4 regions of the Pseudarthrobacter sp. As-47 genome follow, and region 1 is predicted to be linked to each of the others. Evidence: predicted binding sites of a transcription regulator. Region 1 holds the regulator's gene; each other region holds the start of a gene.
The links. The regulator LexA, encoded in region 1, represses DNA repair genes until DNA is damaged. The targets are predictions, from matches to a motif close to TCGAACANNTGTTCGA.

Region 1 (2,195 bases):
TCCCGGCGCGCCGCAGAGGAAGCCGCCGAGGCCCTGCGCCCAAAGCTGGACATGACGGTCCTCTGCCAGGGTGACTCCACCATGACCGCACTGGTGAAGCAGTTCGCCGACGAGCCCGACACCTGCCTTTTCGGAACCATGTCCCTGTGGCAGGGCGTGGACGTTCCGGGCGGTTCATGCCGGCTTGTGGTGATAGACCGGATTCCCTTTCCGCGGCCGGACGATCCCCTCATGACGGCGCGCTCCCGCGCCGTGGCGCAGGCCGGCGGAAACGGCTTTATGTCAGTTTCGGCCACCCATGCCGCCATCCGGCTTGCCCAGGGCGCAGGCCGCCTGATCCGCTCTACCGGGGACAAGGGGGTGGTGGCAGTACTTGACTCCAGGCTCGCCACCGAGCGCTACGCCGGGTTCCTCCGGGGAGCGCTGCCGCCGTTCTGGTCCACAACGGACCGGAAGACGGCAATCGCCGCCTTGGAGAGGCTGGCCGGGGAGAACCCCTGACGTCCCTTCACATGCCGGGGCTCCGGGAAGCCCGCACTGCGCAGGGCCGGATCTGCCCAAGGTGGATCCGGCCAGCGCTGCGCACGGCCGAATGTGCCTCGGGCTGACTGTGTTGTGGGCTGGCCCTGCCTGGGGCCAGGAGCGGGCGGCTACAGCGAGCGGAGCACCGACACGACCTTGCCCATGATGGTGGCGTGGTCCCCGAGGATGGGCTCGTACTGGGTGTTCTGGGGGAGCAGCCAGGTGTGGCCGTCACGCTGCCGGAACGTCTTCACAGTGGCTTCGTCATCAAGGAGGGCAGCGACGATGTCCCCGTTGGCCGCGTCCGCCTGGCGGCGGACCACCACCCAGTCGCCATCACAGATGGCTGCGTCCACCATCGAATCGCCGGCCACTTTGAGCATGAACAGTTCGCCCTGGCCCACCAGCTGCCGGGGGAGCGGCATAACGTCCTCCACCTGCTGGTCGGCAAGGATGGGACCACCAGCAGCGATGCGGCCAACGAGCGGGACCATCGCGGTGTCCAGGGCCGTAGGCAGCTCCGTGACGGTGGCACCGCCGGCTGGAAGTCCGGCTGATGGCTGGCTGCTTGGCTTGGCCGCACCGCCGTCCAGGGTCAGGGGCATGAGGACTTCCATGGCGCGCGGACGCTTCGGGTCACGGCGGAGGTAGCCGAGTTTCTCCAGCTGGGCCAGCTGGTGCGTGACACTTGAAAGGCTGGCCAGCCCCACCGTGTCACCGATCTCCCGCATGGACGGGGGGTAACCGTTCTCATTGACGGAGCGCTGGATGGTTTCGAGGATTTTTTTCTGCCGTGGCGTCAGGCCCTTGGCGGTCCTCTTCGGTTGCGCGGTTGCCCTGCCCCCGGCGGCTGCTGCTGCCATATTCGCCAATGCCTTTCGGTGTCCGCCGGCCCCTCCACGGCCAGGCCCTGGAGGATCCCGCCCCATAATGTCAGACCCTGCTGATCGACTGTCCGGGTGGTTGTTCTTTCGTTCAAAACTAGGCCAGCCACACTGCTTTTTCAAACATTTGTTCTAGCGAGTCTCGACAATGTTCGTTGATAGGTGCTAAAACAGAGAAAGCAAAGTTCGAATATATGTTCTACTGCGAACCCCGGCCATTCGATGATGGTGCCGGGAAGCCCCCAGAGGGGCGCGGAGCAGAACATCCGGGCAGCACAGTATGGTCCAGGAGGGCTCAGTTCATGTCAGCTACATCTGTTTCGCGGGGTTCACGTCCACAGCTGCTCTCAGTGCAGCAACTTCTCTCCGGGCCTGAAGAGCGGCAGCCGGAACGGCCGGCAGCCCTTCCGCCCCTGCGGCTGACCCGCCGCGGCCGCATCGTGCTGATCGGGATTCCCCTGGTGCTCCTGGCCGCCCTGCTGCTCTCACTGGCAGGCTTCTTCAACTCCCCGGCGAAAGCCTCCGACTCTGCTGCGGACCTTGAGACAACGTCCGCGGTCACCGTGACGGTCCAGCCCGGCCAGTCACTGTGGGGCATCGCGGCCACCGTTGCGCCGGAGCGCGACGCACGCGATGTTGTGGCGGACATCGTGCAGCTGAACAACCTGTCCGCAGGTGCGGTCTTCCCCGGGCAGCAGCTGTTCGTCCCCGCCGGCTGATCCGGCACATGCCGAGGGCGAACAGGATGCCGTCACATTTTCCGGCACCCGGCACGGGCACTAAACTGTT
Region 2 (2,195 bases), 1.3 Mb from region 1:
CCACATTGCGGCGGACGGCATTCTTCATGGTCCTTCCCAGCGCCAGCAGCTGCTCCGGCTTCCCCTTCACTCCGAGGAAGGCCTCGTCGATGCTGTAAACCTCCAGCCACGCGGAGTACCTGCCGAGCAGCTCCATGACCCGGGCGCTGATGTCGCCATAGAGCTCGTAGTTGCTGGATTTGGCCACCAGTCCCCATTCCTTCGCGCGGGGTGCGAGTTTGAACCACGGCTCGCCGGTGGCAATGCCCAGGGCCTTCGCCTCGGGGGAGCGGGTGACGGCGCAGCCGTCGTTGTTCGAAAGGACCACCAGCGGCCTGCCCTCCAGCGAGGGATCGAAGGCACGCTCCGCCGAGGCGTAGAAACAGTTCACGTCTACGTGGGCGATCTGCGGCATCTGCCGCATGGGGACGGTTTTGCTCATCGGCAGGCACCCGGACGCCGCCGGCTAGACATGGTGCAGGCACCTCGTGGCCACGCCCCAGATGGTCAGCTCCGAGAGGGCAGGCACTCTGATGTCCGGATACTTTGGATTCTCCGCCTGCAGCACCACGCCTGTGGCTGTAAGGCGCAGGCGCTTCACCGTCAGCTCCCCGTCCAGCACGGCAATCACCACCGAGCCGTCCCGGGGTTCCAGTGCCCTGTTGACGATCAGCTCATCACCGTCGCTGATGCCCGCGCGCTCCATGGAGTCTCCTGTCACGCGGACCACGAACGTGCTGGTGATGTCCTTGATCAGGTGGGCGTTCAGGTCGATCCGGCCATCGAAGTAGTCCTGCGCCGGCGAAGGAAACCCTGCGGCGACGGGAACCGGGGCAATCAGCACTGACAACAACGAGGCGCCCGCATGTATCACGCGGGGACCGATAATAACGCCCACAACACACCTTTATTCGAATATATGTTCGATTACTTCAGTGTAGACCCTGGCCCTGACAATGCCACCCCCGGAGTATCTGGCGTCCCTGCCTCCGGGTGCTTCACTGTGAGGCAGCCACCTTAAAGAGCAGAGTGGTGCTGCCCGGCTGGGCAGCGCCACTCTGCGTCTGGTTGTGGTTAGGTCAGCCGGCGACGGCGGGCCGTGACTCCCGGACCACCGACGGCGTGAACTTCGCCCCGGTATCCGGGAAGGAGGGCACCTGGATGCGGGCGTGGGTGTGGACTTCCTGAACCGTCCGCCGGGTGTGCTCCGCGATCTCTTCCATGGTGGCCACCCACATGCCGTCCATTCCCTTGACCCGTTCAATCAGCTGTTCCAGGGCTACAGCCTTGGAAGGCCGGCCGGAGATGAAGGGATGGTTGGTCAGGACGAAGCAGCTGCCCTGCGCATGGTGCGCCTCCGCCTCCAGCGTCCACATTTCCAGGACCTTCGCCGGGCTCTCGATGACGCCGCTGCCGGTGACGCCCGGGTAGAACGCGTACTGCTCCCAGTCGTCCAGCGCCCAGTCCACCGGAATCTCCACAATGTCCCGGGAGTCGCCCGGGGCGACGCTGAAGCGGTAGGGGGCATCGCCGTCGAGCAGGCTTGAATCGTAGAGGAAGCCGCGGTCCGCCAGGAGCGCCGGGGAGTGCCAGTTCAGTTCCCACCACGGCGCCCGGTAGCCCACCGGTTCCACCCCGGCTGCCTTGGCCAGCGCCTCCAGGCCGCGGTCGATGTAACGTGCCTCCGTCTCGGCGTCGATACCCTGCATGGGCTCGTGCAGGTAGCCGTGGTGGGCCACCTCATGCCCCGCGTCCACGATGCGCCGGACCGTGTCCGGATAGCACTCGGCGGTGAAGCCGGGGACGAAGAACGTGGCACGGATGTCCTGCCGCTGGAGGATCTGCAGCAGCCGGGGGACTGCCACCTTGGGCCCGTAGGACTGGTGGGTCATCAGGGACATCCGGCTGGTGCTCTTGGGATCGTGGGCGATGGTGCAGGATTCGGCGTCGACGTCGAAGGTGAAGGAGGCTGCCGCCTGCTTGCCCTCGGGCCAGGTGATCGGGTGGGCGGAATCGGGGAATGCGTCAATGGTCATGTCAGGTGTTCCTAGGTTAGAGGCCGGCCGGGGCGCTGGGCCGGGCAGGGATTCCGGCCAGGGCCGGGGAGGGCTGGGAGTCGGCGCCGGCAGCCGGAGCGGATTCGAGGAACTTGCGGTGGACCCTCGGGCCCAGGATGGCGTAGCTCGTGGCGCTCGCCAGCCCGCCGGCCAGCCAGG
Region 3 (2,195 bases), 1.7 Mb from region 1:
CTTGACCAGTTCGGTTTCGATCGGACGGTAGACGATATCGGCCACCCAGTGCCGGGACTGGAGCAGGTCCCCGTCCAGGGGCATGCCCGGATGGGCGTGCATGCCCACGGGAGTGGCATGCACCAGGCCGTCAGCCTCGGACATCAGATCCCCTATCTCGCCGATCGGCCGCCACTCGATGTTCCTGTCCGGAAAGATCTGCGCGAGGGCCTCGGCCCGCTCCCGGGACCGGGCGGGATCCAGGTCCAGGACGCACAGGTGCTGCGCTCCTGCCGCCAGGAGCGCATAGGCCGTAGCGGCCCCGGCGCCGCCCGCGCCCAGCTGCACAACATGTCCAAGGGATGCTCCGGGGAGGCCTTCCTCGAGGGCGGAGCCAAATCCGGAGTAATCGGTGTTGTGGCCGATGAACTTGCCATCACGGACAAGGACGGTGTTGACCGCTTCCAGCCGCGCCGCATCGTCCGAAAGATCATCAAGGTACCCAAGGACAACCTGTTTGGCGGGAACGGTGATGTTGAAAGCATTGAAGCCCAGGTCGCGTCCGGCCGAGAGCAGGGTGCCCACGTCGTCCGCCGGACGTGCCAGGACGGTCAGGTCGACGGTCCGGTAGATGTACCGCAGCCCGTGATGGTCGGCTTCCCGCTCGTGGAGGGCGGGGGTCAGGGAGTGCGTGGTTCCTTCGCCGATCAACCCCACCAGGTACGACTCCGCCGGAGTACTCATTCTGTCCACCTTCCGGCCCCGCCAGTGCGAAGCGTCCTTGGGTCGGATTGCCTGGTCACAATTTCGGCCGCGGCCTTGTTCCGGACCTCGATGTGAACTAGATTACAACTACTGTACGTTTTATGCACACATGTTCGTAATGCGCACAAAGTCCCAGGCGAGGCGCACTGTCGGAGAAGACAGCCGGCAGCCTTGTCGGAGTACGGGTATCAAAGGAGAAAACCGTAGTGAAAACCCTTCTAAAATCACTCGCAGTGGGCACGGCGGGGTTGCTTGCGCTGACCGGCTGCGCCTCGGGCAGCAACAGCAGTTCGGAAGCCGACTTCCCTGCACAGGACATCCGGCTGACCGTTCCGTGGGCCGCAGGCGGCTCGGGGGACCTGACGGCCCGTACCATCGCACCGCTGCTGGAAAAAGAGCTGGGCGTCGAAGTCATCGTCGAAAACAAGCCGGGAGCCAACGGATCGGTGGCCTACAACTGGCTGAAGGACCAAAAGCCGGACGGATACAACCTCTCGATGATGGGCGTAGAGGTGGCCACCCTGCAGTTCCAGGATTACGACATCGACCCGTCCAACTACGCGCCGATTGGCCAGGGCCTGGCCGGACCCGGTGCCATCGCTGTCCCGGTGGACAGCCCCTACAAGTCGCTCAAGGACCTCGTCGCGGACGCCAAGGCCAACCCCGGCAAGGTCACCTACTCCAGCCCGGGCGTCGGCTCGGTCTGGGATTCCCCCGCCCAGGGCCTCCAGGAACTGGCCGGAATCGAACTCACATCTGTCCCGTTTGACGGCTCAGCCCCGGCAGTTGCTGCTGCGGCGGCCGGTGACGTCGATTTCTCGATCGATGCGATCGGCACGCAGAAGAACCAGGTGGACGCAGGCAAGCTCCGTTACCTGGCCATGCTGACCGAGGAACGGGATCCAAAGAACCCGGATGTCCCCACCGCCAAGGAAGAAGGAATCGACCTGCAGAACGCTTCATGGGTGGGAATCATGGCTCCGGCCGGTACACCCGAGGAAGTGGTCAGCAAGCTCTCCACCGCCATGGGCAAGGCTGTTGAGGACCCGGAATACAAGAAGGTCATCGAAGGGTCCAACCTCGTGCCTACCTTCAAGGACGCGGAGGAGATGAAGGCGTTCCTTGACGAGGAAGCCGACCGTTACGGACCGTGGATCAAGCTCGCGCAGGGCAAGTAGCGCAGGGCACACACTTCGAGGCAGACGGGCCGGCCGGCCTTCCGCTGGCCGGCCCCTACTGAGGAACCGCAATGAACGATCACACAGCAACAGGGCCACCGGCAGGCCTCAACCCAACAGACCCTGAGCAGGACCACGCCGAAGCCCATATCCACCCTGTGTCCGAGGTGCTGGTCACGGACCGCGCGCACCGGCTCAGGGAACTGGTTCCGGCCGCCGTCACCATAGGCCTCGGCGTTCTCATCCTGGTGCTCGCCCAGGGCATCCGTTCGG
Region 4 (2,195 bases), 1.7 Mb from region 1:
CCCTCCTGAGGCCAAGGCGGCCAAAGCGGACCGCACGGACATGGTGGGGAAGGCCCTGGGCCTCCTGGTCCTTCTGGGCGATGAGCCGCGCGGGGCCAGTGCCGCAGAGATCTCCCGACGGGCCGAGCTGCCCTTCAGTACCACCTACCGCCTGCTGGGGTCCCTGACCCGCGACGGCTTCGTGGACTACGAACCGGACGGCCGCCGCTACCACCTGGGCCTGCGGATCTTCCAGCTGGGCCAGCGGGTCTCCAACCATCACGGCTTCGCCGGCACGGCCATGCCGGTCCTCCGCCGGGTCACCGAACAGACGGGCGAGGCCACCATCCTCAGCGTCCGCGACGGCCACCACCACCTCACGGTCAACAAGGTGGACGGTCCGCAGATGTTCCGGGTGACCAGCGACCCCGGCCACTTGGGCTCCCTCTCCACTACCGCCGTCGGAAAAGTGCTGGTTGCCTTTGCGGAGGACGCCGACCGCGAACGGCTGCTGGAGGATCTCCCGCTGGAGCAGCTCACGGAAAAGTCCATCACGGATCTGGACGCCTTCCGCGCGGAAATCGATAAGGTCCGGCGCCAAGGATATGCCGTGATGGACGAGGAAAACGAGATGGGCATGCGTGCCGTCGCCGTTCCGCTTCTCAACTCCCAGGGCCACGCCTTCGCTTCCCTGGCAACGGCGGTCCCCGTCTTCCGCATGGGCCTGGAGGAACTGGCGGCGTGCGTCCCGCTGCTGCAGGAGGCGGCCGCCGAGCTTGCGGCCCGCCTGCCGCAACGCTGACTCGGCTATTTGTTCGTATGTGGAACAAGAGTGCGCTGATAGAACAAATGATGTACCGTAACTTTCAACACCGCAGCAGCAGCACCCGCCTGGCGCACTGCTCCTGCCCGGTGCCGTACCAAAGGAGCTGCACGGATGAGTAATCGAACTGAGTCCTACCTGGTGGGACTGGTCGGCGATGGTGTGATGCCGTCACTCACCCCGCCCATGCACGAGCGCGAAGGGGATGTCCAGGGCCTGCGCTACCTCTACCGGCCCATCGACCTCGTGGAACTCGGCCTTCCCGGCGACTCCGTGGGAGAGCTGCTGCGCAGTGCCAGGAACCTCGGCTTCAACGGCCTGAACATCACGCACCCCTGCAAGCAGCTGGTCCTGCAGCACCTGGACGAGGTGACGCCGGACGCCGTGCGGCTCGGTGCGGTCAATACCGTGGTGATCGACGGCGGCCGGTTCATAGGCCACAACACAGACTTTTCCGGCTTTGCCGCAGCCCTCTCCTCAGGACTTCCCGGCGCCAGGCTGGACCGGGTGGTCCAGCTGGGCGCCGGCGGGGCAGGTTCCGCCGTGGCCTACGCCCTCCTCACCGCCGGGGTCCGCCACCTGGACCTCGTGGACATGGACGCCGCCCGCAGCGCCGCCCGGGCAGCCGAACTGGCCGGCTTCTTCCCGGACAGCACCGTTGTGGCGCGCACGACGGCGGAGCTGCCGCAGCTGATGCCGCTGGCCGACGGCCTGGTGCACTGCACCCCCGTGGGGATGGCCGCCCACCCCGGCGTTCCGCTGGACCTGGAGCTGCTGGAGTCCCGGCACTGGGTGGCGGACATTGTCTACCGCCCCATCGACACCGAGCTCGTCCGGGGCGCCCGCGCCAAGGGCTGCGAGGTCCTGGACGGCGGCCGGATGGCAGTGGGCCAGGCCGCAGATGCCTTCCGCATCTTCACGGGCCTGGAACCCGATCCGGACCGCATGCGCTCGCACTTCCTGGAGCTCGTGGCCGCAGAAGAGGTGGCTGCCTGATGCGCACCGGTATCGCCACCGTCTGCCTCTCCGGCACCCTGAAGGAGAAGATGCAGGCCTGTGCCATCGCCGGGTTCGACGGCATCGAGATCTTTGAACAGGACCTGGTCACCTCGCCGCTGAGCCCCGGGGACGTCCGGTCCATGGCAGCAGACCTTGGCCTGGGGCTGGACCTCTACCAGCCGTTCCGGGATTTCGACGGCGTGGCCCCGGACCTGCTGAAGGCGAACCTCCGGCGGGCGGAGGCGAAGTTCAACCTGATGTCCCGCCTGGGCATGGACACCATCCTGGTCTGCTCCAACGTTGCCACGGCCACGATCGACGACGACGCCGTCCGCGCCGAACAGCTCGCCCAGCTGGCCGGACTTGCCGGCGACCACGGCATCAAGGTGGCCTA

Region 2: a site for LexA is predicted at 891-906, ahead of AC4BCK_RS01425 (LexA family protein). Genes of this name have one in related genera too.
Region 3: a site for LexA is predicted at 846-861, ahead of AC4BCK_RS20405 (shikimate dehydrogenase). Genes of this name have one in related genera too.
Region 4: a site for LexA is predicted at 821-836, ahead of AC4BCK_RS20460 (shikimate dehydrogenase). Genes of this name have one in related genera too.

Annotation. Positions count from the first base shown of each region.
Region 1 covers NZ_CM177088.1:1,625,434-1,627,628, forward strand. The annotation lists gene AC4BCK_RS07475 (ATP-dependent DNA helicase) at 1-501, shown strand, start outside; gene lexA (transcriptional repressor LexA) at 651-1,385, opposite strand; gene AC4BCK_RS07485 (LysM peptidoglycan-binding domain-containing protein) at 1,709-2,125, shown strand.
Region 2 covers NZ_CM177088.1:298,159-300,353, forward strand. The annotation lists gene AC4BCK_RS01420 (Y-family DNA polymerase) at 1-421, opposite strand, end outside; gene AC4BCK_RS01425 (LexA family protein) at 446-877, opposite strand; gene AC4BCK_RS01430 (polysaccharide deacetylase family protein) at 1,059-2,015, opposite strand; gene AC4BCK_RS01435 (purine-cytosine permease family protein) at 2,032-2,195, opposite strand, start outside.
Region 3 covers NZ_CM177088.1:4,406,958-4,409,152, reverse strand. The annotation lists gene AC4BCK_RS20405 (shikimate dehydrogenase) at 1-723, opposite strand, end outside; gene AC4BCK_RS20400 (Bug family tripartite tricarboxylate transporter substrate binding protein) at 951-1,922, shown strand; gene AC4BCK_RS20395 (tripartite tricarboxylate transporter TctB family protein) at 1,994-2,195, shown strand, end outside.
Region 4 covers NZ_CM177088.1:4,418,589-4,420,783, reverse strand. The annotation lists gene AC4BCK_RS20465 (IclR family transcriptional regulator) at 1-781, shown strand, start outside; gene AC4BCK_RS20460 (shikimate dehydrogenase) at 917-1,798, shown strand; gene AC4BCK_RS20455 (bifunctional sugar phosphate isomerase/epimerase/4-hydroxyphenylpyruvate dioxygenase family protein) at 1,798-2,195, shown strand, end outside.